One region of the Alicyclobacillus sp. SO9 genome, then DNA from elsewhere that is predicted to be linked to it. Evidence: predicted binding sites of a transcription regulator. Region 1 holds the regulator's gene; each other region holds the start of a gene.

Region 1 (11,021 bases):
AAGGATAGAATTTTGGAAGCCACACACCTCGCGGAAAACGATACGCACATTGCTGAAGATGATACACCTTCCGTTGAAGGGGATACATCTCTTCACTAAGACATTCACGAGTAGCCATAAGGAGTCGTTCATGAACAGATATGAAATAGAGGACTTGGTAGGAACAGCTGAAGCTGAGATAGAGCCCGCTTTAAAACGAATCAAAAAGACCACGCTGGACAATCAAAGAAAGGTGCTTGAAGCATTTTGGTCTGAGCGAGTTTCTCAAGCCGATTTTAACGGCACCACCGGATATGGTCTCGATGACGAAGGACGCGATAAGCTGGAGCGGATTTATGCGCTGGTGTTTCGGGCCCCAGCGGCTCTCGTGCGCCAACAAATTGTCTCTGGCACGCACGCAATTAGACTGGGGTTGTTTGGGACATTGCGTCCGGGCAATCACATTGTCTTTGCGTCAGGCGGGCCGTATGACACGCTGGAATCGGTCGTCGGAATTCGACCAACACCTGGAAGTCTGGCAGAATGGGGCATTACATATACGATTGTGCCGCTCACGGAATCGGGCAGCCTGGACGTGAAAGCCATCAAAAATGCGGTCAAGCCGGAGACAACTGTTGTGATGTTCCAAAGGTCACGAGGTTACAGCCAGCGTCCTGCACTCACCATTGATGAGCTTGAACAGGCTTTTAACAACCTGAGCGCCTATCGTCCAAACCTGCTCTTTTTCGTTGATAATTGTTATGGAGAATTTGTAGAAACGAGAGAACCGGTCGAAGTTGGCGCGCATCTTGTTATGGGGTCGCTGATTAAAAACCCGGGAGGAGGTTTGGCGAGTACAGGAGGATATGTCATTGGTGAAGCAGACCTTGTGGAAAAGGCGGCCGCTCAGTTGACAGCCCCTGGGGTCGGTGCTGAAATCGGTCCGTCCCAACACCTTTTGAGAGAGTTCTACCAAGGCTTGTATATGGCCCCGCATACTGTCGGTGAGGCTTTGTCGGGGTCGGTTCTGGCTGCCAACGTTTTGGCAAGGTGCGGATTTAAGTGCTCGCCGGTGTGGGATGAACCGAGATCGGACTTAATACTGTCGGTTGAGTTTGATAGTGCAGATAACCTCCTGTTGTTTTGTCGTGCAGTTCAGTCTGCGGCAGCGGTGGATTCCTTTGTTGTACCACAGCCTGCGCCGATGGCTGGATACGACGATGAAGTGGTTATGGCTGCCGGGACCTTCGTCCAAGGTGGGTCACTGGAGTTATCCGCAGATGCGCCATTACGCGCACCGTACTTCGGATACATCCAAGGAGGGCTGACATACGAGCACGTACGCATTGCGGTAGAAAACATTCTGAGTGAGATATTCTCCAGAAATGGTCCCGAAAACCCCTTTTAGATGTCAGAAAACCTAACATCACACGTTGTTAGTTTAAAGTCTGAATGTTAGGATCAAACCATCATGAAATGGAGGGGGAATTCGTGGACCTCAGTCAACGGAGACAATTGCCGCTGTTTTCGATAGGTATCGTACAGAAGTTGACAGGGTTGAGTGCACGCCAAATTCGCTACTATGAGCAGCACGAGTTGGTTCAACCGGCCCGTACAGAAGGCAACCAGAGGCTTTTTTCATTGAATGATGTGGAAAATCTGATGCTTGTGCGGAGTCTTTTGGACGATGGGTTAAACATGGCTGAAATTCGGAAGCGATTTGAGAGACATCAAAGGATTGGCCATGGCAACAATGAAAATGAACCAACCGATGCGGAAGTCTACGAGTGGATGAGGCAGGAAATGCTCGAGTCCCCCTCTCCGAACAACAACTCCTTGTTTCAGGGAGACTTGTTTCGGTTATATCGCAGAAACTTGTAAGGTCTGAGATTAATTTTAGGAGGCAAATACGTGGAGGAATTAAGCAAAGAACAGATTTTGCACCTGGCTGAAGAGAACGATGTACGGTATGTACGGCTGCAGTTTACCGACCTGCAGGGGGTTATCAAGAATGTCGAAATCCCTGTGGACCAACTTCCAAAGGCCTTGGAAAACAAAATTATGTTTGATGGTTCTTCAATTGAAGGATTTGTCCGGATTGAAGAATCCGATATGTATTTAGTGCCTGATAGAAGGACGTGGCTGGTGTTCCCTTGGGACTCCTCTCAAGGCAAAGTGGCACGACTCATCTGCGACGTGTATATGCCGGACGGAACCCCGTTTGCAGGCGACCCTCGCGGTGTTTTGAAGCGAGTCTTGCAGCAAGCCAAGGACATGGGATTTTCCACATTCAATGTTGGACCTGAACCGGAATTTTTCCTTTTTAAATTAGACGAGCATGGCAAGCCTACAGACGAAGTGAACGATGAGGGCGGATATTTTGATTTGGCTCCGCTTGATTTAGGTGAGAACTGCCGCCGTGAAATTGTTCTGACTTTGGAGGCCATGGGCTTCAACATTGAAGCGTCTCACCATGAAGTTGCCCCAGGTCAGCATGAGATTGATTTCCAGTATGCAGATGCGGTGGAAACTGCGGATAATATTTCCACGTTTAGAATCGTGGTGAAAACTATTGCACGTCAATATGGACTGCATGCAACCTTTATGCCGAAGCCGGTCTTTGGTATTAACGGTTCCGGAATGCACACACACATGTCTTTGTTTAAGGACGGCCAGAACGCTTTCTACGACGAGTCCGACGACTTTGGTTTCAGCCAAACGGGACGCCAGTTCCTTGCCGGCATTTTGGAACACGCACATGCCTTTACAGCGATTACGAACCCGACCGTAAACTCCTACAAGCGTCTTGTTCCAGGGTATGAAGCGCCTGTTTACATTGCTTGGTCCGGGAAGAATCGGTCGCCGCTAGTACGTATTCCGGCAGCGCGGGGAATGAGTACACGCATCGAGGTCCGGAGTCCAGACCCGTCAAGCAATCCGTATCTGGCAATTGCCGCAATGCTGGTTTCCGGTCTTGACGGCATCCGGAGGGAATTGCCCTTGGAAGATCCGGTTAACCGAAACATCTACCGCATGAGTGACGGCGAGAAAGCCAAAGTTGGTATCGACAGCCTGCCCGAGAATTTATCGCAAGCTGTGGCCAATCTGGAACAGGATTCGATTATTGGCGAAGCCCTTGGGGAACACGTATTGACGCATTTCGTTGAAGCAAAGAAAATTGAGTGGAATGCTTATCGGACGCAAGTTACACAGTGGGAGAAAGACCAGTATTTGCAGTTCTGATGTTTTGACCGATTTATGACAGAGGCATTTAGAGGGTATATGCGGTGTGCCGCATATACCCTCTTTCATTTCTTTATGTCTCTCGGCTAACGGAGATGGCAACCAGCCCAATTTGCGGTTGACAGACTTCTAGACTCGAGACGTTCCTGGTTCGACGCTTAGAGTATGCTAAAGCCGTCAGAAAACAAAGCAGTGAGCGTTATTTTGATAAGGAACATGACGATAAGCGCAGAGACAAAGGACCTTCGATGCTTAAGTTTTGCTGCAAGGACCATGTAGGCTGGGAATAGAACAACGACCAACCTCGCAAATGAGGTGAGGATGGATGGTGAAAACGGCGTTTTTCCAGTACCAGAAGAAATATCTAAGAGCAGTGTAATTGTATAAAATGCTTTTAGGCCCAAATCAAATCTCTTTTCTTTCCAGACCCACCAGCCCGATATTACCATGAGTAACGGAGACAGTCCGTTCACAATCGTCATTAGGTTATGAACCCAATCTGCTACTGAAACGGGATAAAACTTTAAGCCCGCAAAGCCAAGGAATAAATCAATGACCGGTATTAAAGGAATGCGGTGCCATGCTTGCTGCGCATATACGAATGCGATTGGATTGCCAAAGTGCACGAATAGAAACGACATGTATGACAGCAAACTCAACGGAATGAGACCGATGCTGAGCAGTTGCTTTCGGGTCCCAGAGGTCACTCGCCAGTGAATCAGGGCAGGAATAGTGAGCAATACACCGAGGTCATGGGTTCCTGCTGCGACAAAACCGCTGATCATAGCTATGTACCACTTGTCTTTTTGTAGAAAGTAAAAGAACGAAAGTAGAGAGAGTAATGTGATGGATTCGGTATAATCCACGTTAAAAAACAGTCCTGCAGGGATAACGGCAAGCAGCCATAATGCCCTCCATGCGACATCCTTCGAAAACCACTCTTTGGTTAGGCGATAAAACAGGACAGTCGAAACTGCATAGGCTGCATTAGCTAAAAGGGTCGCGCTGGTCGTGTACGAAATTTGTGTTATGGAATGAAATGCTCTGATGAGCAGAGGGTACATTGGAAAAAAAGCTGTTTGTACGAAATTTCCATAGCCTTGTTTGGCAATTTCCGTATAGTGTTGTCCGTCCCAAGCTGAAAAGCCGACACCGAATTGGGTTAAGGGCCCCTTTGGTAAAAGATGTGTGGATATGAGAATAATGACGGCAGTTATCGCAATCTGCATCAAGCTTATCATGAGCGGATAAGGCTTTATTAGGGTGGGCCAGGTGTTTGAAACCAGGCTGACTTCTCGAGGTGTCACTTGTGCTTTCATTCGATTCTGCCTCTCTTCTGTTAAAAATGTCAAAGCACACTCTACACCCGCTACTTCAAAGATAGCTGTAGGTCGCCGCGGACCGGAAGTATGTTTCCTCTCCATTGGCCACGGAGCATGAATCGCAGCACTGCCTCACTGGGAAACCTGTGCCGATACCGAAGGGCTGTTCTTCCGCTTGATGACTGCTTTGCGACCAACGCAGTACGAAATAACAGGGATTTTCCCCATCCAATGGGCAATAAACATTGCCGAGAAGTACACAAACAGAATGGACAATGGAATCGTAGCAAAATGGACCCATAACGGTACTTGCAAGTGCTGGATGATGACGTTCATGACGTAAAGACTAAACGGTTGCAGCAGAAATATGCCAAACGACGCGTCGGCTGCAATCTGTACAAACCGACTAAATGGCCGCCAATTCGCACGTTGTCTCCGCTCGGCCCACAATAATCCCGTATACCACATAAACAGCGTGATGATAATGCTGTAGACTACCATGTTTGGACGCAGCACACTTTGGGCTGTCTGAATAGACTGGTGCAGCACAAAGATATCAAAGAAATAGTTGCCGTAAATGCCGACGAGGCCGACAAACAGGGAAATATAGATGGTTCGAGTGTGATGTCGAGCAAACTCGAGGAGCTTTTGGTAGTGACATGCGGTAACGCCTCCCGCTACGAACCAAAACTGGTATGTAAGTACAAACTTGGCTCGATAGATATCAAGCTCTTTGAGAACGGGTGGCAGTGTATTCGCATTGATTCCGGTAATGACGTATTTGTTCAGATACATCAGTACCAATTGGGTGGCAAAACTTATGATAAGCACCTGTAGGTGCCAACGTTCCAGCTTTCTGAGTATCAGCAACAGTGCAGGAAAGACGACGTAAAGTTGCAGAGTGACCAGAACATAATATAAGAAGAACTGGTTGCCTGCAAGCAGAGAATGTATCCAATCACGGACGATGTAGGACAGCGACCAACTGAATGGGTGGGTATAGCTGCCTTCGAATAAGATATAGACTAGGTTCCAGACGACGTATGGAGTTGCGACGAACAGAAACCTCTTCTTCCAGAACTGCAGGGGATGAAACTCTCGATGATAGTAGGTTACAAACAGTACCAGACCGGTGATGAACATAAACGACTCTCGCGTAAAATGCAGAGAGGTAAGAAGTGCTGCCAGGGTCAGGTGGGGTACATACACCGACGAAGGCAGCATTCCAATGTATGCTACGATGGTATGAACAGAAAGTACCCCCAGCATGATGAAGGCGCGCATTAAGTCAATTTCGTATAAGTGTTTCTTCGCTCCCACATACAACCCTCCCCCTAGTGTTTCCGAATTGGTTGCACATTAGCAATATCCCATGACACAGTTTTGATAAAAACAAAATTAATGCTACTCCCTTTTTGAATAAGGGATATGGAGGTAATCTGTAGAAATCATGGAGAATTTGTGGAGGGAAGGACGGAAGCTTTGGAAGGAAAGAGAACGTCTTTCGCATATTTGTATCGTAGATGCTACTGTTGGATCCGTAACGATTGCCCTACACCGACACCTGTCTCAATTGTATTCGCTTTAGGTAGTGTTTTGTCCATTGGCGGCTCTTTTGTCGCTGGGTATATCGGTCGTGACAAGGCATATAGTCTCAGCGCAGTGATTGTGGTGTGGATGTACTGTCTTTCGGCCTTGCTGCGGGCAATCAGCTTGTCATCAATCTTAACCACTCGAACACTGAGTGTCGTTGCAATTGGTTTTCAGCGTACAAGCAGCGGCAGCAGTGCGGTATTATTCAACAACCAATTGTTGACGAGTTCCCAACTGTGGTACTTCCTCAAGCATTGCGAGAATTGCTAGCTGAAGTTGGGATGAGTGCGCGAAGAGCTCGTCATCGTGCAGTCCAATCGGCTGTAGGTTTGAACTATGTGTGTACACATTGGGACTCCTTTACACAGAGAAAACATGGAGTACCCAGTTTCAGATGACAGGGAATTGGTGTGTTAGAAATTCTAATCGAAACTTCGAAACACACCAATGACCAGTCCGAGGATCTTTACATTGCGGTACCTTAGTGGTTCCAATGCGCTGTTTTCCGGTTGAAGTCGAATGTGGTCGCGTTCTCTAAAAAACCGCTTAATCGTTGCTTCATCTTCCTCAGTCATTGCGACTACAATGTCTCCGTTCTGTGCAGTTTCCTGCTTGCGCACAATGACGAAGTCTCCGTTCAAAATACCCGCTTCAATCATACTGTCTCCCTGAACACGTAACAAAAACACCTCATAACCCTTAGCCATTTGCGCCGGCACGGGAAAGTAGTCTTCTATGTTTTCTACTGCAGTGATAGGTTGTCCAGCTGTCACTTTACCAATAACCGGAGCCATCACGGCATGCTCATGGGTCGGCAGGGATTCCGGCACGGAGACCGTATTTGAGACCGCACCTGTGAGTAGTTCGATTGTGCGAGGCTTAGTTGGATCACGGCGTAAATACCCCTTCGCCTCAAGGCGAGCTAGATGTCCATGAACTGTGGAACTCGATGCCAGTCCCACAGCCTCTCCAATCTCCCTTACGGATGGAGGATATCCATGTTGTCGGACACTCGTCTCAATGAATTCCAAAATCGCAGCTTGTCTCGCTGTTAAACGGCCCATAATCATCCTCCTGTCTCACTTAATTCCCTTCTAATCTAGCACAAAAGTCGCCAAGGATGCAAACGTATGTTCGGAACCTGTGTTCTCCTCTTTATCAACTTGCGGCCGTTTGACAGAACATATGTTCGTATGATATCTTTCGGTATAGAGAACGTGTGTTCGCATCTAACCAGAAGACACAGCTACTTCTATTAGGAGGATGATATATATGGCAGTAACCTGTGTTCCTTACAATGGTCAAACAAGTCATGGAACGTGGAAGAAAGGAAAAAAGGTGTTGGCAGTAAAGGTTTCAGGGTTAGGAAGGGTTCACGAGGAGTTTCACGCCGGCGGACGAGAATCAAAACGAACAGATGGAGTGAGAAGAAGTCTCAGAGTGGCGAGACAGCAGAAGGGTACATATAGCAGTTGGGTAAGACGGTCTGTTTTCTGGTTCGTGGGAGTTTTGGTGGTGCTTTACGCGTGGAACGGATTGGTATCTGCTCAGTCAACAACCACTTCATATAGGGTAAAGTCTGGTGATACTTTGTGGTCCGTGGCCAGTCAGAAAGTGCCACAGCGTGATCCGCGCGTGGTTATTGCACAAATTCTAAATCTAAATCATATTAATGGTACAGATTACATCTATCCAGGTGAAGTTCTGAAACTTCCCCGGCGCTGACAGCGCCTATACCGTAGTACACGGCAGGGAGAGAGACACGGAATGCACAGGGGTAAGGGAACTGAGGGTAGCGAAACTGAAGGTTACGAGACTGAGGTACTGGAACTGAAATGAAGTGACACCTACCAAGGGCGAGGCGAAGGCGCGGTCAAAGAAGGAGCAGGTCTGCGTTCGAATGATGCAAGAATTATCAAAATTCGACTAGGCACTAGCTTGATGTTGATGGTATAATGCACAAAAGTGTGCATGGTACCCGCTGCTTTCGATGTTTGGGCAAGAACTCTCCCACGAGATGATGGGCAGAAATTGAATAGTTTTGACTCTTATCGTGAGCGGCAGAGGGACTGGCCCGATGAAGCCCGGCAACCGGTGGATCGTACACAAGGTGCTAAATCCTGCGGGGAGACTTTCCCGAGAGATAAGGGCGTTTAGATTGAAGTAGACGCCCTGGGGCGTTTTTTTTATTGCATCTGTACTTCTCTGTAGTTGTTTTCAGTGAGTCCGGGCACATGGCTCGCTGACACATTAAGCTCGTTTGTAAGAAAGCAGAACCTGGCTTTTCCGAGAGAGAAAGGATTGCTACATGGACTCACGTTTGGCTGATTTGATGAAAGAGAGAATTCTGTTGTTTGACGGTGCAATGGGCACGCTGATTCAGTCATTTGACCTTTCTGCAGAGGACTTTGGCGGCGCACAGTACGAGGGATGTAACGAATACTTGTGCCTGACCCGTCCAGAACTGATTCAATCCATACATGAACAGTACTTAGACGCCGGCTCTGATGTAATTGAGACCAACAGTTTTGGATCGACGCCGTTGGTGCTTGCGGAATACGGTTTGGGGCACCGAGCTATGGAGCTTAGTCGTAAAGCGGCAGAACTGGCTGTTGCAGCAGCTGCCCGTTATTCAACCACTGAGTGGCCGCGTTTTGTGGCAGGTGCAATGGGGCCGACTACCAAGAGTTTGTCCGTGACTGGAGGTGCGACCTTTGATGAGCTTGCACAGGCTTATGCTGTGCAGGCACAGGGATTGATAGAGGGCGGAGTGGATCTGCTGGTACTCGAGACTTCCCAAGACTTACTGAATGTGAAGGCTGCAAGCGTCGGCATTCAAGCTGCTTTTGAACAGACGGACAAAGAAGTGCCTGTTGTCATTTCTGGAACGATTGAGCCCATGGGAACCACTCTGGCAGGGCAAACCATTGAAGCCTTCTACTTGTCTGTAGCTCACTTAAAACCTCTGGCAGTGGGTCTGAATTGTGCAACAGGCCCCGAATTCATGCGCGATCACGTTCGAGCCCTGTCCGATCTGGCTGAATGTGGAGTCAGCTGTTATCCCAATGCCGGCATGCCTGATGAGGAAGGAAATTATCACGAGACGCCAAACAGCTTTTCAGCAAAACTGGAAGACTTCGCGAATCACGGTTGGTTGAACTTTGTTGGTGGATGCTGTGGCACCACTCCTGAACACATTGAAAAACTGCGCAGGTCGATGACGGGCAAAAGAGCAAGGGTTCCTGTGAACTTCGGTAAAGCAGCCGTGTCAGGTCTGGAACCATTGGTGCTTGAGGAAGATAATCGTCCCGTGATTGTGGGCGAACGCACAAACGTGATTGGATCGAGAAAGTTTCGCAGACTGATTGCTGACGATGAGTTCGACACAGCCGCGGAGATTGCACGGGCACAGGTAAAGGCGGGTGCTCAAGTAATCGATATCTGTGTAGCAGACCCGGATAGAGACGAGTCCAGAGACATGGAGCGCTTTATGCAGCATGTCACAAAACGTGTGAAAGTGCCTCTGATGATTGATTCTACAGATGCCAGCGTTGCCGAATTGGCACTAAAGTACGCACAGGGCAAGAGTATTCTCAATTCCACCAATTTAGAGGACGGTGAGGCCCGCTTTTTCCGTTTTGCTCGATTGGCGATGCAGTATGGAACCGCTCTTGTGGTGGGAACCATTGATGAAACTGGAATGGCCGTGACGTGCGAGCGAAAAGTGGAGGTTGCAGAGCGCTCCGTTCGACTTCTCCGGCAACTGGGATTTGCAGAAGAAGACATCATCTTCGATCCCCTTACATTTCCGGTTGGAACGGGCGACGCAAACTACCTTGGAGCCGCTGAAGAAACCGTTGCAGCAATCGCTGAGATTAAAAAACGATTTCCCAAATGCAGTACCATTCTCGGCGTAAGCAACGTGTCTTTTGGCCTTCCACCCGCTGGAAGAGAAGTGTTGAATGCTGTTTTCCTCTATCACGCGACGAAAGCGGGCTTAGATTATGCGATTGTAAATTCTGAGAAATTACAACGGTTTGCTTCTATTTCGGAAGACGAACGTGCGCTGTCACAACGCATCTTATTTGAGACAAGTGATGAAATTGTCCAGGAGTTTACGGGTTTTTATCGCGAGAAAAAAACTGAGCGTGTCACGCCGGTGAATTCATTGCCTGTCGAAGAACGCCTGTCGCGATACGTTGTGGACGGCAGCAAAGAAGGTTTGTTGGAAGACCTAACCGAGATGCTTCATCGGCTTAAGCCGCTTGAAATCATTAATGGACCGCTGATGACCGGGATGAATGAGGTTGGGAGGCTGTTCAATGATAATGAATTGATTGTCGCAGAAGTGCTGCAAAGTGCCGAGGTGATGAAGGCCGCAGTTGCGTTCTTGGAACCTAAGATGGAACACTCGGAGACATCCAATAAGGGAACGGTGTTGCTGGCCACCGTAAAAGGGGATGTCCACGACATCGGAAAGAATCTGGTGGACATTATTTTGTCCAACAACGGCTTTCAGGTACAGAACCTGGGCATCAAGGTGGCACCGGAGCAACTGATTGAAGCAATTCGGACGTATCGGCCGAATTTGGTTGGTTTGTCCGGCCTGCTCGTAAAGTCTGCCCAGCAAATGGTGGTTACTGCAGAAGAACTCTCTCACGCAGATATTGATATTCCTGTACTGGTCGGCGGTGCAGCTCTGACAAAGAAATTTACTTTAAATAAAATTGCACCGAAATACCATGACCAAGTCTTTTATGCAAAGGATGCAATGGATGGATTGGCTATCGCAAACCAAGTGATCCGCGAGGATGGGCGGAAAGCACTGGTGGAGAAAAATCGCCAGCAAAAACAGGAGTGGGACTCCGCCTCTGACAAGAAAAG
Region 2 (11,021 bases), 1.9 Mb from region 1:
TGACTTCATGAACTCGCCTCTTGTCTCGATTCCTCCAGATGTCCCTGCATCCGCTGTCTGTCTCGCTCCATCACCGGGCCCAAGTACCTGCCCGTATACGACTTTTCCACTTTGCAGATTTGCTCTGGCGTACCCGACGCCACAACCTGTCCGCCTTTGTCTCCGCCTTCAGGCCCTAGGTCAATCAGGTAATCTGCCGTTTTAATGACATCGAGGTTGTGCTCGATGACCAATACCGTCTCACCGTTGTCCACCAGTCTGTGAAGAACCGTCAACAAGCGCTCAATATCCGCCACGTGGAGACCAGTAGTTGGCTCGTCAAGAATGTACAGCGTCCGACCATTGCTCCTCCGGTGGAGTTCGGACGCCAGCTTAATCCGTTGTGCTTCACCACCGGACACCGTCGTTGCCGGCTGACCCAGATGGATATATCCCAAACCCACATCCACAAGGGTCTGCATCTTCCTTGAAATTCGCGGTATGTTCTCAAAAAAGTGAGCCGCATCCTCGACTGTCATGTCCAACACGTCGGCAATGTTTTTTCCCTTGTAGTGAACCTCTAGTGTCTCGCGGTTGTAGCGTTTGCCTTTACACACCTCGCAAGGCACGTAGACATCCGGCAAGAAATGCATTTCAATTTTTAAAATCCCGTCCCCTTTACAGGCTTCGCAGCGTCCTCCCCGGACATTGAAGCTGAAGCGTCCCTTCTTATAGCCCCGCATTTTCGCTTCATTGGTGTTCGCGAACAAATCGCGAATGTCATCAAAGACACCGGTATATGTTGCAGGGTTCGATCTCGGTGTTCTGCCAATTGGGGACTGGTCAATATCAATCACCTTATCCAAATGGTCGAGACCCTCTAGTCCCTGACAACTGCCAGGGCGTACACGAGCCCGGTTTAGGTCTCGGGCCAGGGTCTTGTAGATAATCTCGTTCACAAGAGTTGACTTCCCGGAGCCAGACACACCAGTGACACAGGTGAAGACACCGATGGGCACCTTCACGTTAATCTTTTTCAGGTTGTTTTCCCTGGCTTTTTTTACTGTCAGCATCCGACCGTCGGGCTTACGACGCTTTTCTGGTACGGGAATCAGCTTTCGACCGGACAGATACTGACCTGTCAGTGAGGCACTGTCGGACATGATGTCCTCCGGTGAACCGGCACTGACGACGTTTCCGCCGTGGACCCCTGCACCGGGTCCCATGTCAATAATGTGATCGGCCGCAAGCATTGTGTCTTCGTCATGTTCCACAACAATCAGGGTGTTGCCCAAATTCCGCATGTTCTCAAGCGTACGGATGAGTCGAGCGTTGTCTCGCTGGTGCAGTCCGATGCTTGGCTCATCGAGGATGTACAGCACACCCATCAGACTGGACCCCAGTTGGGTAGCAAGACGAATGCGCTGTGCCTCTCCGCCGGAAAGTGTCCCTGCAGAACGCGCCAATGTCAGGTAGTCCAGGCCCACATCGCGCAGGAAGCTGAGCCTCGATGCAATCTCGCGAAGGATCAACCGAGCAATGCTGTATTCTTTCTCGGTCAACTCGAGCGTATCAAAGAATGAAACGGCATCATGGACTGACAAGCGCGTCAAATCTGACACGTCCTTGCCGCCTACCAGTACGGCCAGGCTCTCCGGACGCAGCCGCTTGCCCTTGCAGGCAGGACAGGGACTGGCACTCATATAGTCTTCAATAAACTCGCGAATGTAATCTGAAGATGTGTCCCTGTACCGCCGCTCCAGATTCGGAATCACACCCTCATAGGGGATCTCCGCCGTCTTTTTCTGCCCGAAGTCATTCTCGTATGCGAAGCGAATTTTCTCTTTGGTTCCCCGCAGCAACCTCTGCAGTTTGTCTGCTGGAATGTCCGAAACGGGCACATTAATGTCAACGCTCATGGAGGTGCACGCAGCTTCCAGCAGCTTCGGGTAGTAGTTCGATGTGGAGCCTGCCCAGGGAACAATGGCACCGTCAGCAATAGATTTCGTCCTGTCGGGAATAATTAAGTCTTCGTCCACTTTCATATCCACACCCAGACCCGCACACTTCTCACAGGCACCAAAGGGACTGTTGAAGGAAAACATCCGCGGCGCCAATTCTCCAACGCTGAAGCCGCATTGGGGACAGGCGTAGTTCTGGCTGAACAGAATTTCCTCATGCTCCATGACATCTGCCAAGACAATGCCTCCGGTCAGATTCAGTGCTGTCTCCATTGAGTCCGCCATGCGGCTGGCAACGCCGTCCCTCACAACCAGACGGTCGACTACCACTTCAATGGTGTGCTTTTTGTTCTTCTCCAACTTAATGTCATCCGTCACTTCGACCATTTCTCCATCAACCCGGAGACGGATAAAGCCAGATTTCTTCATGTCCTCAAAAACCTTTTGGTGTTCCCCTTTTCTGCCTCGGACAAGGGGTGCCATGACTTGCATCCGAGTGCCTTCGGGAAACTGCAGCAATCGGTCTACCATTTGCTGCACCGTCTGCGAAGTAATAGGGATATGACAGTTTGGACAAAAGGGCCTGCCGGCACGGGCATAGAGCAGACGCAAGTAATCATAGATTTCAGTCACAGTTCCAACCGTGGACCTGGGGTTGCGACTGGTGGTTTTTTGATCGATAGAAATCGCAGGCGACAGTCCGTCAATAGAGTCTACGTCCGGCTTGTCCATTTGTCCCAAGAACTGTCTCGCGTAAGCGGACAAAGACTCCACATAGCGTCTTTGTCCTTCCGCATAAATCGTATCGAATGCCAGAGACGATTTACCTGAACCGCTCAAACCCGTCAGAACCACAAACTTGTCTCTGGGAATATCTACATCGACGCTTTTCAGGTTGTGAGCCCGCGCGCCTTTAATTGCAATTTTGTCATGTGCCAACTTCAGTTCCACTCCTTTTTCCAGAACGCATGTATATGGAACCTGTGAAGGTTCATTTGTGCCGTCTATGCACCGCGCTCTGATAGTTCCACAATCATATCCCGCAGTTCGGCTGCACGCTCGAACTGCAAGTCTTTGGCCGCTTGCTTCATTTCTCCCTGAAGTTTGGCAATCAGCTCGCGCCGCTCCTTGGCCGACATCTTCTCTGCCTTCTTTGCGGCAGTCACGTAGTCCGATTTCTCTTCCGCTGCTTTCGTCGCTTCAATCACGTCGCGCACCGCTTTGATGATGGTCTGGGGCGTGATGTTGTGTTTTTCATTATATTGTTGCTGAATTTCGCGTCGCCTGTTGGTTTCGTCGAGAGCAACCCGCATTGAATCCGTAATCTTGTCACCGTACATGACGACCTTCCCGCGTGCGTTTCTGGCCGCGCGGCCAATCGTCTGAATGAGCGACCGCTCTGCGCGCAGGAAACCCTCCTTATCTGCGTCCAGAATGGCTACAAGAGAGACTTCAGGCAAGTCCAGTCCCTCTCTCAGCAGATTAATCCCAATCAGCACGTCAAAGGCGCCGAGCCTCAGGTCCCGGAGAATGACCATTCTTTCAATAGTTTTCACGTCTGAATGGAGATAGCGAACCTTAATACCCAGTTCTTTCAGATAATCTGTAAGGTCCTCTGCCATCTTCTTGGTCAGCGTGGTGACAAGCACGCGTTCATCACGATGAATGCGTTGATTTATCTCGCCAACAAGGTCATCGATCTGTCCTTTGATGGGCCGCACTTCGATTTCCGGGTCTAGGAGGCCTGTGGGCCGAATAATCTGTTCCACCCGTTGCTGCTCATGTTCCATCTCATATGGACCGGGCGTTGCCGAAACATAGACCGTCTGCCCCACCCGCTCGGCAAACTCAGCGAAAGTCAAGGGCCTGTTGTCGGCTGCCGAAGGGAGCCGGAAACCGTGATCGACCAGGGTCAACTTGCGGGTTCTATCCCCGCCGTACATTCCCCTGATTTGAGGCAGTGTGACATGAGACTCATCCACCAAGGTCAGAAATCCATCGGGAAAGTAGTCCATAAGTGTATGCGGAGGTTCACCGGCGGACCTGCCTTCCAAGTGTCTGGAATAGTTCTCAATGCCTGAGCAGAACCCGATTTCCATCATCATCTCAAGGTCGTAGTTTGTGCGTTGCTCGAGTCGTTGCGCCTCCAACAGTTTGTTTTGACTGTGGAGTTCTTTGAGGCGCTCGGCTAACTCCACTTTGATTCGCTCCACGGCCTTTTCCAGCCGAGGTTGTGAAGTGACAAAGTGAGATGCTGGGTAGATGCCTGCGTGTTCACGGGTGCCCAGGACCTCTCCTGTCAAGACGTCGATCTCGGTAATCCGGTCGATTTCATCCCCAAACAGCTCTACACGCAGCGCCTGCTCACCCCGGGATGCCGGAAAGATTTCTACTGTGTCGCCTCGTACGCGAAAGGTGCCCCGGGTAAAGTTGATGTCATTGCGCTCATACTGCATATCCACGAGCCGCCGCAAAATCGATTCACGACTTCGTTCCATGCCTCTGCGCAAGGACAAGACGTGATTCCTGTATTCTTCAGGATTCCCCAAACCGTAGATGGCGGAAACGCTGGCGACAACAATGACGTCGTCTCGCTCCAACAGTGAAGCCGTCGCCGAGTGGCGCAGTTTGTCGATTTCGTCATTGATTTTTGCATCTTTTTCGATATACGTGTCTGTAGACGGGATGTACGCTTCCGGCTGATAGTAGTCATAGTAGCTGACAAAGTATTCAACAGCATTGTGAGGAAAAAACTCTTTGAATTCAGCTGTAAGCTGTGCAGCCAGTGTTTTGTTGTGGGCAATCACCAAAGTCGGTCGGCCGTAGCGGGCAATGATGTTCGCCATGCTGAAGGTCTTACCGGAACCCGTAACGCCGAGCAATGTCTGATGGCGAAGGTTTTGACGAAGCCCATGGACCAGTTTGTCAATAGCCTGCGGCTGGTCACCCATTGCACTGTAGCTGGACACGAGCTGAAAAGGAGAGTCGTTGCTCAAACCAATCGCTCCTTTACTGCTTTTCAAGTTTGATTCGTCGTATCAAGTTCTATGAAATCACGAATGGGCCTCTGTGACAGACCTCCGGCAAGGGTTTTTAATGTAAGACCAAAACTAACACATTGCAAGGAGGTGTTTTAAAGAGGTCCAGATGGTCATGTAAGTCGCAGTCAACACCTATAGTAACACAAAATACAAAAAAGGGAACAAACGTTCCCTAGTTGTTTGCTGAATTTGTGACGACAGATTGCTTCGGGGTCTGAATTGCAGAAGAGAAGGCTGTTTAAGACACGGAGTTGCTGCTGCCTCCCTGGACTGCCGGCGCTGTACTTGAAGTTGTAGATTTGCGAAGAATGACAATGTTGATGCGGCGGTTTTTCTGCCGATTTGCGTTACTTGTGTTGGGAACAAGCGGATGGTACTGTCCATACGCATCACCGGACAAGCGAGTTGGATTTATGCCTTGACCGGCGAAAAAACGAACTACGTTTATAGCGCGTGCTGACGACAATTCCCAGTTGGACGGGTACTTAGCTGTGTCAATCGGGCGGTTGTCTGTATAGCCTTCTACAACGATGGGGTTCTGTACCTTTTGCAGAAACGGTTCCAAGCCTTTCAAAATGGTCTTCGCACGAGGTTTTACCACGGCCTTACCGGTAGCAAACAGAACCACATCCTTGAATGTGATTTGAATGCCGCGGGCCTGGTTTTGCAGTTGTACATTCGCTTGCAGATGATGCTTGTTAATGTACTGTTGAATTTCCTTGGCCAGTTTGCTGAAAGTCTGGTCCTGCTTGGATGTAACATTGGCGGCTCCGGGAGTGAGTTTATGGCCTTTGTTAGTTTGCGATGCACTCGAAAGAAGAGCCGGTCCGACATTTTTCTCCACTTTGTCGCTCTTATGATGCAAAGCGTTCGAGAGTGATTCGGCCAAAAGCGTCATTTTCTGCACATTCACATTGGACATGGCATACATAATGACAAAAAAGATCATTAAGAGCGTAATTAAATCGGAGTAAGTAATCAACCAGCGGTCCTGGCTCTCATCCTCGTCTTCGTGCTTGCGCCTAGATTGTCTCGGCATCGACCTCACCCGCTTCCGTATCTGAGGCTTTCGCTTTGGCAATGCGTGCTTTCGGAGGCAGGAATGCGACAAGCTTTTGCCGCAGAATTTGCGGATTTTCCCCAGCCTGAATCGACAGCACGCCTTCAATCATAATTTCCCTCGTCAGCACCTCTTCCGCATTGCGCCGCTTCAACTTATAAGCTATGGGCAGCCAGATGATGTTCGCACTGGACACACCGTACAGTGTGGCCGTAAAGGCCGTAGCAATCTGCGGTCCTAATGCAGACACATTCTTGAGGTTCCCCAGTACGTGGACCAATCCCATTACCGTACCGATAATACCCAGCGTCGGTGCGTACCCGCCGGCCAGTTCAAAGACTTTCGCACCCGCCTTGTGCCGCTCTTCTATGTAATCCAACTCGGTCGTCATCATCGTCTTTACAAGTTCTGGGTCAACGCCGTCAACAATCGACTGAATTCCTTTCTGGAGAAACTCGTCGTCAAACGACTCAATCTGTTCTTCCAGCGCGAGTATCCCTTCTCTTCGAGCCGTTGTTGCCAAGGAGACGAGCCCTTCGATGATTGTCAAAGGGTCTTCTGTTTTATAAAAAAAGGCTACTTTCAAATACTTTCCGACATTCAAAATCTGTCGCATCGTCGCAGACGCAACAGTGGCGCCAATGGTTCCGCCAAAGACAATGAGAGCCGCTGTTGGTTGCACGAGCGACCCTAAAGCCCCGCCTTCACCTGAAAAAGCCACAATTAAGCTGACCAAGGCCAGCAGAATTCCGCCTATCGTTGCAATATCCACAAATACACCCTCCCAGCAAACCTGCCCTTGCTTCCACCAGAGTTCAGTCTCAGTCGGTGAGAGAAACCGAATCGAGTTCGGTAAACCGATCGGCTGAGTGGTTTGGCAGATGCGTCCGCGTCAAGTACAGAGTGTGAAGCCAACCTGTCCGAAGCGGCTCATATGCCGTACCACCTGGTTGATCCGGAAGCAGAACGAGTCCCAGTTTGTTCCTTTCCCCCGAAAAGACCGGTTTTCCCACAATTCGCGGTTCACCCTGGACGTCTAACACGTCCAATTTGGCGTAGGCAGGATTTTGATCGAGTGCAAAGTGAAAATCGTAAACAGAATGGACTGGCACCTGATTGACCTTCTGAATCACTTCACCCCGACGCAACCCCATCGCATCTGCGACAGAACCGCGGGCAGCACCCATGACGCGCACCCCTTCAGAACTCAAAGGATAAAGCGCATCTGATTCATTCTCTATCTGATTTAAATGCCACCATGTGATTTCTTTCAGAACCAATATGATGAAAATACCAATCACTGCGAACAGTGATGCAAAGCGGTAGACCAAATAGGCATCAGCACTCAAGAGGACAGCCATTAACAGAAAATAGCGCTGAGACAGTCGATTCACATGCTTTGGGTGAACTCCGGAAAACAAACCATTGAAACCAAACAGCATTGGCAGGGCCACCAGTGACAGACCCGATTGAGCGGCAGCCAGCGGCCACAGAAACGGAGCGTGTGCTGGAACAGGAACAACTCCCGGTTGAAAGGCAAAGACAGGGAGAATCGCCGAATTCTGCACAATCACTGCTCCAATCACACGGCCGCGTCTGCTGCTGCGCAAAGCCGGTGCACCCTGGGCGTTGCGGCGCAACCACATAAACGCCCATTCGGCAAATGCCAAAACGGCAGCCAACGCGATGTAACTGACAATTGAGGCACCGCGCAGTGTACTTAGCACCCAATTAAATGCCTGTATACCTGTCACTCCTGAGCCAATTCTGGCTAGCAAGGCCAACAGTACAAACACAGAAATCGCATACAGGGCTGAAGCATACCGCAGTCTGATTCCTCCGAGAATAATAACAATGGCCGTCACAAGCCACAGTTCATCGGGGTGCAGTGTAATGCCCACGAGCACATTTACAACCCCGACAACGATACCAAGGACAATCGCCTGCAGCGCCATACTTAGAAGCGGCCGCCAAAAGTCTGTGACACGAAACCCGAAAAACTTTCGCTGGTCCCGGCCGCGTTTATAGGAATCCCAAATCAGCAGCAAGGTTGCAAGATACAGAAGCGGGTTGAGTAAAAACAAACGCGCCGCATCCCACACGGCCTGTCCCAATTGCCACCAGTGGTAGCCTGCAGCCATAGCATCTCATCCCTTCTCTATCTACTACTCTTACAACCTGCTGTTGCTTGGACAACCTGCCTGGTTGGAGTCATAAGATCTCTCGAGCAGTTCCTGCTGGTTTCGACAAAACATGCTGACTTGACTAGACTTTCAGGAATTTCCGAATTGACATAATGCCTCCGTAGAGTCCAATCACAATGCCCAATCCAAACATGATCCAGGCCAAGCGCCCCGCCACCAGTGATACAGGCAACAGTGAAAAGCCGAGCCCAATAAAGGTGCCGCCGCTTCGGATGAACATACTGTGGTAGGCGTACACGATGACAGCATATGGAATCGCACTCCCGATTGCACCAATGAAGAGCGCTTCCACCACAAACGGCCATCTCACAAACCAGTTGGTCGCACCGACTAATTTCATAATCTCGATTTCTCTGCGCCGGTTCATAATTGTAATCTTAATTGTGTTGGAAATGAGAAACATGGCTGTCACGACCAGGGCTGCGACAAACACCAGTCCAATATTCCGAACGGTATCGAGGAAGCGAAACATCCTTCCTAAAATGCCTTTTGCATCTCGAACCTTATCAACATTGGGAAGACTTGATATCTCATTGGCGACCCCGGCAGTTTCCTTGGGATTTGCCGCTTTTACCACTAATTGGACTGGCAGCGGATTGGACTTCAAGCCATTCAAAATGTCTTTGTACTGCCCCATGCGGGTTGAAAGAGATTTGAGGCCTTCCTCTTTGCTGATGTACTGTACCGACTTCACTCCAGGCAATTGCTGGACCTGTTTGGCAACGTCCTGACCCTGTTTATCTGTCACATTGGTTTTCAAAAAAACGGCAACTTCTACCTGGTTCGTAACGTAGTTAGACATTTGCTGCGCGTTAAAACTCATGACCAAGGCCGCCCCGAGGATAAGTAACGTAATCCCGACTGCACTGATGGATGAAAATGACATCCAACCGTTGCGAAGCAGGCCTTTTAATCCTTCTTTGACGTGTCGACCCAAGATACTAATCTTCATACACATACAACCCTTTTTCTTCATCTCTGGCAACGGTTCCTGATTCAATCGCAATGACACGCTTGCGCATTGTGTTCACGATGTCTTTGTTATGAGTCGCCATGACAATGGTCGTCCCTCTATCGTTGATGCGCTGGAGTAGTTTCATAATTCCCCAGGACGTGTCTGGGTCGAGATTTCCTGTGGGTTCGTCAGCAATAATCACTTGCGGCATATTCACCAGTGCACGAGCCACAGCTACTCGCTGCTGCTCGCCCCCGGACAATTGACTAGGAAGTTTATCTGTTTTATCGCCTAATCCAACCCACTCAAGGGCCTCGTGTACTTTTCTGCGAACTGCCTTTCCCGTGCTTCCAATGACCTCAAGGGCAAAGGCGACATTCTCATACACCGTGAGCTTCGGCAGCAGTTTAAAGTCTTGAAACACGACACCTATATTGCGACGCAAATAGGGAACTTTACGGTTGGGCAAGCGCTCAATGTTAAAGCCATTGACAAAGATGTGTCCCTTCGTGGGCCGCTCTTCACGATACATGAGTTTAATAAAAGTAGATTTTCCCGCACCACTCGGACCTACAACGTAGACAAACTCGCCTTTTCCAATTTGGATGGATATTCCCTTTATGGCGGTTGTGCCATTTGGGTAGTCCTTCCATACGTCCTGCATCTCTATCATGATTTCGCTCCTCTTGTGAAGTCGGCTTGTTTTGCCCAAAGTTTCGTTCGCCCCCTCACATTCGACATAAGGGGGCTAAACTCCTGTTGAAAAATGTTGTATTGGAGTGAAAGGAAAGGAAAAAACGGGCCTTGGAGGGCTGTTTTAGAGCCAAGTTTTAGCCGTGTGTGAAAAAAGTGAGGATATTGAGAAATGCTGGACCCAAAATCACGATAAACAATGCGGGAAATACGAACAGAACCAAGGGGAACAGCATTTTAATTGGGGCCTTCATTGCACGTTCCTCTGCATCCAGTTTGCGTTTTCTTCGAACTTCAGCGGATTGCACGCGCAGGACCTGTGCAATGCCGATTCCCAGACGCTCTGCTTGAATGACTGCAGACACGAATGACCCGACTGCATCCACCCCTGTTCTTTCCGCCAGACGCTGCAGTGCTGCCGAACGCTGGCTGCCAAGCTGCATTTCACGAATAACCCTGTCCAGTTCCAGTGCCAAAGGACCAGACGTCTTGGCGGCGACTCTGCCGATTGCCTGGTCAAACCCAAGACCTGCCTCCACACTGACTGTCAACAAATCAAGACTGCTTGGAAACAGACGTAAAATCTCGCGCTTTCTGGTATCCACCTTGCGTGACAGCCACAAGTCGGGGACAAGCCAGCAGAGAAGGGGCAATGCAATTAGCAGTAACAAGCTCATCATCCGGTGGTGCATAAACGAAATCACAAGAATACCTGTTCCGAACCCTGCCAATGCAATGAGCGCCCTGATTCCAATCCATTCCGCAACGGTCATATCAAATGGATTTCCGGCTTGGGTCAGTTTGGTCTGCACGCCGGACAGCTTTTCTTGGGACCTTCCCTTCAAGAGAACAGCAGAAAGCCGTGTTGAAACAGCCATGACTCTAGTCTTTTTGTCTTCGGCTTCACTACTTTTCTTTTTACTCGATTCTGCTTTGGGCAACTCGGTGACATAACGAATGCGTTGATTCATTTTGCGATGGCGACCTGTTAGGCGCAGAAGCAGCAGGTAAACCCAAACAGTGACGGTAGCTGTGAGTAAAACTGTTGTCATTAAATTCATTATAATTCAACCCGTACGATTTTTCTGATAATAAGCAAGCCTACCACTTGACCAAGCGCAGCCAAAA
Region 3 (11,021 bases), 1.7 Mb from region 1:
TCGGGTCTGCAATCTTGATATCCACATAGTCATCTGCATTGACTCTTTCAGAGCCTACAGGCATGTAATTATGAGACCTTGCCCCCCTCTTGAATGACGTCTTATTCCCACCAACGTTATATACACCTCTGGTCCCCTTGTTTGGTGTGCCATCCCCTCTGAGCCTTTTAATCCACTGGTCAGTCCATGATTCTTCTTCCATGTATTCATCTGCCTCGCGGTGATTGATAAACCAAATCTCTTGTTGACGAGGTCTGCCAGTTTTTGATTAGACAGTCCTTTCACATTGTCCTTTATGAAAGCCTTTTGCTCGTTTGTGAAAAGTCCGGCAGGCTCCGTTCTGCGCCTTTTGAGCACGTTGCTTTTTATTTGGTGGTTCGCCTTAAAGCTTTTCATTTGGCCATCCGTCACATTCGTACCGAACCTTGCATTGAATAGAGCCGCAATTTCCGTGTTGTACCTTCCCTGAGCGACCTCACGAATAAACTCTGTTTGCTCCTGCGTGTATCGGGACATAGGTCATCCCTCCAACATTTTGGGAACAACTGTATTTGCATCCATTCTGTCATCAACAAGTTTCTTGGCTTCAAGGACGAGTGACCCGTTTGCAATAATTTGCGCTGCAACACTCGTCACAGACTTCGCCCTGTTGATTTCCTCGGTGAGTCTCTCGCCGGTTAATTCTTCATCCGACAGCCTTTCAAGCTGCGCAAACAAATGATTATTTAAATCACCAAGTGTATTTTTCATCCCTCTTACCGTCCTCTCGTCCATTCATAGATTCAACATCAGTTGCTGATCCAGTCGCTTTCGCTAAATTCCATCGCGTTGCAGATACTCCTTCAGGGCTTGTTTGAAGCCAAAGGCAAAACTTCAAGCTGTTGACCACGTCGATTTGACTCACCAAACTCTTCCCCTTGTGCCTGAGTTGTTCGGCACTGGCTCACCCGTTCCATAACCACCTACGAATCCGGAAAGAGTTTATAAAAATTGCTGTAGCGCCCGTCCGGTTCTGGAGCCTTCGTATCGCTCGGACGTGGACGTCGCTGACCCTGCACAACAACAGCAGCAGGCTTCTGAGGAGCCGCAGCCGCTGCCTCCCGCTTTGCTCTGGCGGCTTCCGGTCCGCCTTCCTTGAGCCAACTTTTCAACATGGAATCCACGTAGACGAAGGAACGCGCATTGTACATCACCGCCTCGACTAGCGCTTCTCGCACCCATTCGACAGAATATTCCTCCACAAGGCAGTGCAATTTATCACGGATCAGCGGTGTCAGCTTCCCAAAGTCTTCCTCTTCGTATATTTTCCATATTTCGACTATTGGTTCGTACGCAGCAGTAGAAGTAGGAGTAGTAGAAGAATCAGAAGAAGAAGAAAGATCTTTAAGATCTTTTAATGTGGAAGCATTTCCGGAAACGTTGTGCGCAATATTTGCGTACAAATTGTCCTTCGAGCTGTTGTCGGAAACATTGTGCGAAGGATTGTAGGAAACATTGTCGGAACTGTTGCCGGAAACATTGTGCGCAATATTTGCGCACAACAATTCGAGGTGATAGACAGCTGCCTTCCTTCCACCTCTCGATTTCCAATCTATGTACCCTTTCGTCTTGAGCTCATTCCGTGCGTTAACGATTGTTCTTGCACCCAATCCACTCTTGAGAGATAGCATTCCAACCGCTGCGGAGAACTCCTTCGTCCATCCGGTTTTGTTGCATATGTGTAGCAGCGCAAACCATAATGCAATGGCGGATGAGGACAATGGAGTCACCTCCAACCGGTTATAAAATGCGTTTACCTCTTCGATGTAATTCACGAAATGCACCTCAATTCAGTCCTGGTTTCTGAGTATAGTTCCTGCGATGCCCACAAGTCACGACGTTCCAACACAGCTGCTACACAAATCAGGTTCCACCCAACAACAACCGCCTGGGCACGCGTTGGACTCTGTACAACCACAGACTCTGCAAGCGGGTTCCGACTGTTCTACTTCCGCGTCAGGAGGCCGGTTCATAGTCGCCGTGTAGCATCCGGCATCATGGATATGACTTACTCCCTTGCAAACAGGACAGACGATGAAAGCCTGGTCCTCGAAACTTGTCTCCACACCGAAAGTAATTTCACACTGACTACATTCGTACAGGTACAATTCACGTTCCTGTGCCACTTCAATCCCCTCCCTTATATCCCTAAACTCAGCTGTTCTGGCCCACGTTGCCCCAGCAGTTCGACAGCATAAGTTCCGTTACTCGTTGTACCCGTACGAAGGATATACCCGTGGTCTCTCAATGCTTGTACAATCTGTTGAAACCGGACATAGTCCCGTACCCAGACATAGGTGTAACGCATGTGATCACCTTCTACACGGGGCTCCACACTTCGAACCTACGCCCCAGGCTGTCGTCGTTCTCTGTCCGTCTGCTCACGGATCTGTTCGCTTGCCATTTGGAGGCCAATGAGGTAGCCCCTTACGCGCAGTGGGTAATCGTTCCCGCAGTCGTACATCCACTCCCAGTAATCCGGATTCAACTCACTGATGAATGCTTGGGGAGACTGTATCACTTCTCGCCATTCCCACTGTTGTGAACACGACCTTGCTTCTTGAAACAGCGCCCTCATTTCTTCATGGTCATATTCCGTCCCGTCCTCCTTCATATCCTTTAACCAGTTGCGCAAACTGGAGACAACAGAACGCTCGTTAAATGACCATCTATCATTCGAAAAAGCGTCCATCTTTTCATGAAAATATCCAATGTTTATATCATCAAAGGAATGAACGTTACCCTTCCACGTCAACCAAAACACCGCCGTTCCAATATCCCCCGAGATGTACATCATGTTGCCGTCAAATACATACCGACAGCGATAGGTATTTGTCCCTGGTTGTGACCAATCCAAAATTGCCAGGCGGTCACTGTAGCTCGTAAGATGAGCTTGATGGTTCTTGAACCATTCTTTGATGTTCTTTTCGTAGTCCATCCAAACACCCCATCTCTCTATGATGATTGATAGGCCGCATAGGCTGTACTGCTGACCCCTCCATACGGCCGTGTTGTTTATGCAGATTTGCCGTCCACAACAAACCCTTTTGTTGGTGTGAACCAATCGGATCCGCCGTACGAAAATTGCACCCGAAGTTCCCGTCAGGCCAACTTAATCCTCTTCATTGTCATAACTTGTATCGATCTCGTCCTCGTCTTGATAACCAACGAGAGTTGCTTTCGTGGCATATGCTTGAAAGAGCAGTTTCTCGGATCCATGAAAACCATTCATAATTTGATTTTTATTGAGTTCGGTTCCGTCGATTTTCACGGAGTGAACCGTTCCATCTTGATTGATGACCAGTCCATAATTGCAGCGATACTTTTCTACATCCGGTTCACTGTCCATGTAGATGAAGGTCAAGGTCCTTGGTCTATATTCGATATGTAGCGACATGTGCTCTCCAGGCGTATCCGAATAATCCGTTGCATCCCCCTTGATTGCATCGACAATTTCTTGCAGTGAGTACTCTTTCTTTGCACCGTTTAGAACCTCGTCCAATTGTTGCTGCAACCGCTCGATCCCCTGCACATGGATTAACTAGTCTACTTTTTCCCGAACAGTTTCAATCACCAAGTGTTGTATCCAGGCAGGTCAAGACTGTCTATATTTATCTCCAGGGCAGAATGGACAGCTTTTTCAACGGTCTTGGAAAATTCACTAAAGCTGCCGAAAACATCATTGATGATGTGCTGTAGTGTCTTTTCAATCTGCTTCTGCACAATTTGAGGCAAAATGCCGTTCTCGTTCAGTGCCAACACCGCATCGTTCATGAGTTCTTGCACATTTGGCATAGTCTCCATACCTTCACACTCCATCCTTACCGTTTAGATTGATACCTAGATTGATCAGGCTTCTCTTTTCTCAAGCCTTGTTTTTCGCTGCCAACACAGTTTCTGGCGGTTCAAAAATCCATTCATTGAAGCCGCAGGTGGCACAGCCTTCATGAGGTCTGTCCGTATCAGGAACGTGAACCAACGGCGTATGTCCGCAGTTAGAACAAAAGAACATTCCACGTTCCTCAACCTGGTCTCTGCTCACTTTGCAGAGACCCTGCCATCCAGAATAACGACCTCTGCTCCTACGCTCGGACCGCCTACATCAAAAGCGTCAGACGCAACTCGCCATACGCGATTCTTATACCGGGGAGCCTCGCAGCAATCTTCCATCACCACAAGGTCTCCAGCTTTCAATTTATCTGCCACACACATGCCCGCCTTTCAAATTCACAAAACAGTTCTGCTTTGGGAAATGACACGGTACATCACACTCACCGCTTTATTTCGCCACTCCCAGTCGGGATTCAAGATGACGGGAATATGATACTGTCGCTCCATCTCCTTCATGAGCCCTGCCAGCGCTTCATCCCGCTCCTCTTCGGACTGGTTCAATGCCACAATTTTCTGGTACTGCTTGTTGATCTCTGAAAGCTTCCCCACGATTACTCACCTTCCGCCTGCAATTCCCATCTTCTGTGTTACCTATCTATGTTTACTGTTACCCGCATCAACGTATTGCTACCTCGTTCACCTGCTCTCTAACAGTTGACCTCAAATGCTTTACGACAGATTTCTGGCTCCGAGTACGTATCAAAGAGGATCCGCATGTTCTGTAAAATTTGCTCCACTTGCTTTCTGCTTAAGCCTTCCGCTTCCATCGCCAGCTTGGCATAAGCTTCCGCTTGGTTGTTCGTCATCACAATCCTCCGTTCCAGAGAATATAGTGGGTTCCTAATTTCTTCTATGGTGCCGCAACCAACGGTAACGGCTTGTCACGAGTCAACCCGTGAACATATGTGGTCTCGGACTCAGTACAGGTCGGGGAATTGATAAGCGTAAGCTGTACCCCCTCCGCTCTCAAACGCTGAAGTTTCTGCCTTGCACGCCGGATGTACGTTTGCACACTACTTCGCGTCACATCCAACTGCTGAGCGATTTCACTCCACGTGCATCCGTCTAGCACGTATAAGAGGAGAGCCTCCCTTTCGCGGTAAGATAACACCCTAAGGTCCAAGTGGTACTCCGTGCTTTTCGCCTGCACTTCATCTCTCAAAAAATCATAGTCATCAAAAGTTCCACCGATGTTGTCCAAAATCACAGGGTCAAATCGAGTCACCGTATAAACCCATTTCGTGGATTCCTTCTGTTTCGTACGGTCAACCTCGTAGGCAGTGGCATACTTGGCTAGTTGCTGCATTGCATAGCGGCAGTTGTCCTCCATCCATTTGCAGTACTTCACGTGTTCCTCTTCGGCCATCAGCGTCTCAAAATCTCGTTGCTCCTCGGCCCGTTTCACCCGTCTTTCGTGATCCTTTCTCTGTTCTCGAACCTGCTCCATAGACTGCTGATACTCCTGTATCCTCCGAATCGCCCAAAGTTCCTCATTCATCCCATCACCTCCACAAAAACACTCGTCACAACGAATGCATCAAAAATAGGACCATCTCCAAACGGAGGGTCCGAACCGCTGTAGTACCTCGGCTGATATATACCCGGCAACAAGCGATGCTTGATTCGCACAGTGACGCCGCGATATACTATAGGTACGGATACTTTTTGATGTTGGCTGACCAGTTCGCCGCTGGTTGGCCTTTTGCATTTTATGGACATTCTCGTAGCACTTCCTCATTCGCTAAATTGCGCTTCTCTTTCAAACCGCTCAAAGCGGTATTGATTTCACATCAAAATGGAAATTGACGATCATGCAAGCCGAAGTCATCGTGACGCCTGATTTCATACCCTTTGTAAATTCTGAGTACTGAACCCTGTTTATCTTCCTTTCATCAGTTATTGAGTCCAGAACTGCCTCTACTTAATGCCCTCTGACCACTCAGGCTGCCTGCGTGTTTTTCCAACTTCCCGAATAGGCTTGTCCGCAGCCAGCGCCTTCGCGCTAGCCTTGTGCTTCATTCCTTGCTGCCTCCGACACTTGAAGCTTGAATGCCGCATCAACTATGCTTCGTACCACTGGATTCCCCGCTGCCCATTCCTCGCGGAACCACTTTTGGCGTTGCACTGGAGACTTGCTGATAATGCCAGACGGGGAATGCACAGTGATCTTTGTGTTTCCGATTTTCTTGACCACAGTTTCCAAATAGATCCCCTCCCCGTTTAATCTATGAACTCACCGCTTGTCTGCTTTCCACTGCCGCAGGATTCCTTCTTCTTCCGCAGAAGTTATTTGATGCTACACATCAAACAACGGAAGGTGGCATTGAAACGACACACGGTCCATCATCCAACGATGACTAGACATCGAACGACGTGGCCCTAATTTCTACCACTCTAGGAGGGCCTCGGTGAAGGTGCTCTCTCGCTTCTCGGGCCTTCGCCAGTTCTTCCATTACAATCTGATGTCGTACACGTTGCTCAGCCACATTTGCCACCGCCTAAGCCGAACTGTTGTTACGCGAAACGCTTACTTCATCTTCAAAAAAAGGCCCACTGGAACGTCCAATGCCTCAGCGATTTTCTGCAATGCTTCAACCTTGAGAGTTCGTCGACCATTAGAAATATCCTGATACCAGGCTGCACTCTTACTACAATATCGAGCAATATGAGCTTTCGTTACACTCTTCTTTTGTCTCACTTTTTCGACCTTGATGTAGACGGGTGTCATGTAGCTTCCTCCTTTATACGTGAAACGCTTATTTTCAGCCCTAGTATAAATACGCATTTCGCGTATGTAAACAAATAAATAAGCGTTTCGCCTATGTTTATTTCGCAAAACGCTTATTCTCGTTATAGTTGATGTGAGGTGATTGGACAAAATGGAGACTTTGGGCGATAGATTGAAACGCGCCAGAGAACGCAGTAAACACACTCAGAACGAGGTTTGCAAAGCCCTTGGTATTTCCATTGGTACATTGTCCGGATATGAACGGGATTATAGGAAACCCGACACTGATGTTCTGGCAAAGCTGGCGAATCACTACGACGTTTCTATTGACTACCTCGTGACAGGAAAAACTTTGGATCCCGCTGAAATCGATCCAGAACAAGCCGAGTTTCTTCGCTGGGTCGAAGAGAACCTCGAAGAAGCATTCTTTTATGACTTCAAGCGCTCTTCTGACGAACAAAAGGAGTACATGATGGAAACCCTACGTCTTCTATGGCAGCGGGAACAAAAGCGTAACCAAAAGCGCAGTGAGTAGCGTGACTCGATCATTTTTCGCTATCATTCTCCTCTGGTTCATTGAGTCCGCTTCATCTGTAACCTCTCGTTTTTCTTTCGGTTCCCTTAGCCATGTCATTGTCAATCTTGGTTACTTAGACAGTCCTAACCAGCTCGATTCATCGTGTGACTGCAAACTTAATAGAGAGCGTATCGTAGAAAAAACGTCAGTATGTGAATTCCCAGCCTACCGAATTTTGTAGTAAAATAATCCGATGACGGTAGAATAATCACAAGATAGGGAATGATTCTCACAATGGAGTTTGAGGATTTCAGGGTGTTCTGGACCAATAAGGGAACTGTGATCTTTGATAGCAGTGCTTATTTGAACCTGTATAACTTCCCTCACGATACAACACAGGAAATCCTCGAGAAATTCAGTTCAATTAGGGATAGGGTCTGGTTACCATATCAGGTGTATACGGAGTTTCAAAACAACAAGGGCAGAGTAATCAGAAAATCTTTCAAGAAATATGAACAAATACAACAAGATGTTGATAGCGTTTTGGACGACACAATTGTAAAGCTCTACGCTATCTTAGGAAAATGCGATAGATTCCAATATCCAACGTTTGAGGACTTATTAGACAATGTTATTGGCAGTCTTCAGGAAGCAAGAACTGATTTAGGGGGCGCTAATGAGGAAATCGCTCATGAAAAACAACAAAACAAGCAATACGTAAAAGACGACACAGTCTCTGATTTTGTAGAGAAGTTGAGAACTAACGGACAGTTTGGGACTCCCTTCGGACATAGTGAATTAATTAAAATATATGTTGAAGGCGACACTCGCTATCGGCTTGGAATTCCCCCAGGTTTTCGAGATGCTCACAAAATGACTGAAGTCAAGACTGATGACTATGCAGAAAAGAGAAAAGCATTTGGCGATCTAATAATATGGAAAGAGATTATTAAACTTGCATGCGAAACAGAGCAAGACATTCTGTTGATTATCGATGACGTCAAGTCTGATTGGTGGACACATGAGACTGTTACACATGATAAGACGAAACGCGAACATAAGAAACTCGTTGGACCTCATGATGAACTAGTTAAGGAATTTCATGAATACAGTCGTACAGGGTTCTATATGTTAACACTTAATGAATTCATTGAGAATCTCTCGAAACTTCACGGTTTCATGGATGACATGAAACTTCACTTCCAGTTAAATAAGACGAATGTCTTGGATCACTATGTCATGGACGAACTCCGGTATTCGGACGAAATTGATCTCAATTACATAGTTCGCGACTTGGATACTTTCTTTGAACATCGCGCAGCAGACTACTCTGTGGAATTTGAAAATATTGCCTTCGATGAGGACAGCATCCATTTTTCAATCGATGCAAATAAGGTTGAGGTTTCTGGAAGATTTGTCATAAGTGTCTTAGTCGATGGTAAACTTCAGGGTAATGACATCGCGATTAAGTCTGTTTTGTTTGATATTGAATGTCAGTGCGATATTGAACTTGAAGTCAATTCTGCTGACTTTCGTGACTATACGGTTCTCGATGGTCGTATAGAATACATACGAACAATAAGCGATGACGTTGTCGCCACCATCAGTGACGATATAGACCTTTATGCAATCTATGATATGCAGCGACGTGTTCGTAAAGCTCTTAGAAAGAATGCTGAGGATACCATTTCGTTGCATGAACGAAAATTGTACGATGCTTTCGGGGATGTGACATTCTATTCCCTAGAACAACTTGACGGGGTAATTTGATGCCCTTCTCATTCATTACACATTCCACTCATCCTTTCGACTAGCACCACAATTAGATTTGTCTTCCAATTTACTCGATCACGGTATATAATCACCCCTATATACGAACACACGTTCCCTTTTTGAACTATTTTTCTACAGGAGGTTTCTATGTTAGACATCCTCGAGCATTACATTCCAACACCGCTCGAATCCTCTGTTGTCGATTTTTACCGAAAACATGGCATCATGACCTCTCAAGACATTGATTTGGACTGGATTACTGACGAAGCGGGAATCATTGTCCGTGAACTGCCTAGAGACTCTACTTCATTTTCACTCAAAAACAAATATTTTATTGTATTAGACTCCCGGATTCCCTTAGGACACCAGAGAGTCGAATTGGCGCATGAGTTGGGGCACGTACTGATGCACGCCGGGCGCCAGGACATCATGACCATGGACTTCCGAGCCTTCCAAGAGTTCCAGGCTGATCGATTCGCCATGTTCGCTCTCGCCCCTACTTTCTTGCTGGCAAACAGCATCACCCAAGCATTCAATCGACAGCAATTGGTCTCACAGCTCGCATACTCATTTGACGTACCTGAAACATTTATGGATGCACGTATTGATTTGTTGGAACAGAGACTGCGAGACATTGCGATGCAACGTCAGATGGAAGAAGCCGTCAAGGAACAGACCGCCTCCTCCGACTACACCTATCGTCATCCGCTCAATGACAAAATTGAATACCTGGTCCGTGACGGCGCCATTGTCGGACGCCGACGTCGCGCCAGCTATTAAGGAGGGAGATTCATGTCAGACACATTTCACATTCCAACCTTTGGCTCTATTCCTTCACTGTCTGCAGCAGTCCTGGACACACCGGAGAATGCTCCTGATTTGGTAGTGAGGGACTACGCACCATACAAACGCTTCGGCGTCCAGGTGGACGATATGGGACTTGACACGTTTGGATTGTTCCCAGGAGACTGGGCAATCTTTCGTGAACAACGGTGGCCAAACATGGAGTGTCAGATTGTGTTGGTTGCCTTTGGGGAGGAAGGAACACTGCGCCTCTTCGAAGGAACCAATGAAACAGAACCGATATTGCGCGTCTCTGGTGAGCGAATTCCTGAGGAACGTCACCACAGAAATGATTTCATCATTCTAGGTGTGCTGGACGGTGTCATCAAAGCCGAGTTCGCACAACTATCCTATCCTGAGCCGATATTGGACTGGGAACTATAGTATGCTGATTGGAAAATGTACTAATTTGCATGAAAGGAGACTGCCGTCAGGTGCTTTGTCAGCAAATGTATTGTGCTGTAGTCCTTTTTCATATGTTTTTAGTAAAATCAATACAGCACCAATCTAGATGTCTTAAAAGTGAGATTATTTGAGGTGAACGACATGTCCTCCCGGTTCCCAACAGATATTCGTGTACGTCCATATTTACGAAAATCTCGTGCAGACCTCGAGGCCGAAGCACGTGGTGAAGGTGACACGCTCTCCAAGCATAAGAGAGCACTCATGGCACTCGTACGTCAGCATCGATGGACTGTTCTCGACATCTATGAAGAAGTAGTAAGCGGAGAGCGAATACTGGATCGCCCACAAATGCAGCGCCTACTGCAGGACCTTGAAGATGGAGAGACGGATGCGGTTCTCTGCATGGACATAGACCGGCTAGGTCGTGGTAACATGATTGACCAAGGCGTCATACAGGAAACATTCAAGCAGACGGAGACACTCATTATCACACCACGTAAGGTCTACAATCTGCTCGATGAAATGGATGAAGAATGGTCCGAGTTTGAGGCATTTATGGCTCGACGCGAACTAAAAATCATCACCAGACGTATGCAGCGCGGGCGACGCGACAGCTCAGCAGAAGGAAAGCACGTAGGTCGCAATCCACCTTATGGATATCTGCGCGATGAAAATTTGAAGCTCTATCCAGACCCAGATAAAGCACCGGTTGTTCAGCTGATTTTTGAACTGGCTGCGCAAGGTATGGGCATGACATCTATATGTCGTCGATTGACCGAGGACGGCGTCCCTACACCAACAGGACGATTACCCTATTGGGAAGAA

Evidence for each region. The regulator LexA, encoded in region 1, represses DNA repair genes until DNA is damaged. The targets are predictions, from matches to a motif close to CGAACATATGTTCG.
Region 2: a site for LexA is predicted at 5,140-5,153, ahead of uvrB (excinuclease ABC subunit UvrB). Genes of this name have one in related genera too.
Region 3: a site for LexA is predicted at 9,050-9,063, ahead of GI364_RS03775 (ImmA/IrrE family metallo-endopeptidase). Genes of this name have one in related genera too.

Annotation. Positions count from the first base shown of each region.
Region 1 is NZ_CP066339.1:2,520,254-2,531,274, forward strand. It holds gene hflX (GTPase HflX) at 1-99, shown strand, start outside; gene GI364_RS11590 (methionine gamma-lyase family protein) at 131-1,387, shown strand; gene GI364_RS11595 (MerR family transcriptional regulator) at 1,471-1,860, shown strand; gene glnA (type I glutamate--ammonia ligase) at 1,891-3,222, shown strand; gene GI364_RS11605 (glycosyltransferase family protein) at 3,381-4,541, opposite strand; gene GI364_RS11610 (acyltransferase) at 4,677-5,864, opposite strand; gene GI364_RS11615 (hypothetical protein) at 6,339-6,485, opposite strand; gene lexA (transcriptional repressor LexA) at 6,560-7,207, opposite strand; gene GI364_RS11625 (LysM peptidoglycan-binding domain-containing protein) at 7,410-7,862, shown strand; SAM riboswitch class I at 8,183-8,287, shown strand; gene metH (methionine synthase) at 8,446-11,021, shown strand, end outside.
Region 2 is NZ_CP066339.1:648,784-659,804, reverse strand. It holds gene GI364_RS24810 (PucR family transcriptional regulator) at 1-9, opposite strand, end outside; gene uvrA (excinuclease ABC subunit UvrA) at 6-2,879, opposite strand; gene uvrB (excinuclease ABC subunit UvrB) at 2,945-4,936, opposite strand; gene GI364_RS02830 (flagellar motor protein MotB) at 5,220-6,020, opposite strand; gene GI364_RS02825 (flagellar motor protein) at 6,004-6,813, opposite strand; gene GI364_RS02820 (PDZ domain-containing protein) at 6,863-8,182, opposite strand; gene ftsX (permease-like cell division protein FtsX) at 8,307-9,197, opposite strand; gene ftsE (cell division ATP-binding protein FtsE) at 9,187-9,873, opposite strand; gene GI364_RS02805 (type II secretion system F family protein) at 10,031-10,954, opposite strand; gene GI364_RS02800 (type II secretion system F family protein) at 10,954-11,021, opposite strand, start outside.
Region 3 is NZ_CP066339.1:853,757-864,777, reverse strand. It holds gene GI364_RS24820 (HNH endonuclease signature motif containing protein) at 1-64, opposite strand, end outside; gene GI364_RS24815 (hypothetical protein) at 55-516, opposite strand; gene GI364_RS03860 (hypothetical protein) at 520-750, opposite strand; gene GI364_RS03850 (DnaD domain protein) at 963-1,814, opposite strand; gene GI364_RS03845 (hypothetical protein) at 2,180-2,347, opposite strand; gene GI364_RS03840 (hypothetical protein) at 2,384-2,977, opposite strand; gene GI364_RS03835 (hypothetical protein) at 3,152-3,553, opposite strand; gene GI364_RS03830 (hypothetical protein) at 3,610-3,843, opposite strand; gene GI364_RS03825 (hypothetical protein) at 3,905-4,081, opposite strand; gene GI364_RS03820 (hypothetical protein) at 4,078-4,245, opposite strand; gene GI364_RS03815 (hypothetical protein) at 4,267-4,479, opposite strand; gene GI364_RS03810 (hypothetical protein) at 4,578-4,736, opposite strand; gene GI364_RS03805 (sigma factor-like helix-turn-helix DNA-binding protein) at 4,781-5,428, opposite strand; gene GI364_RS03800 (hypothetical protein) at 5,425-5,649, opposite strand; gene GI364_RS03795 (hypothetical protein) at 5,933-6,133, opposite strand; gene GI364_RS03790 (helix-turn-helix domain-containing protein) at 6,458-6,658, opposite strand; gene GI364_RS03785 (helix-turn-helix domain-containing protein) at 6,810-7,193, shown strand; gene GI364_RS03780 (PIN-like domain-containing protein) at 7,491-8,945, shown strand; gene GI364_RS03775 (ImmA/IrrE family metallo-endopeptidase) at 9,096-9,728, shown strand; gene GI364_RS03770 (hypothetical protein) at 9,741-10,175, shown strand; gene GI364_RS03765 (recombinase family protein) at 10,338-11,021, shown strand, end outside.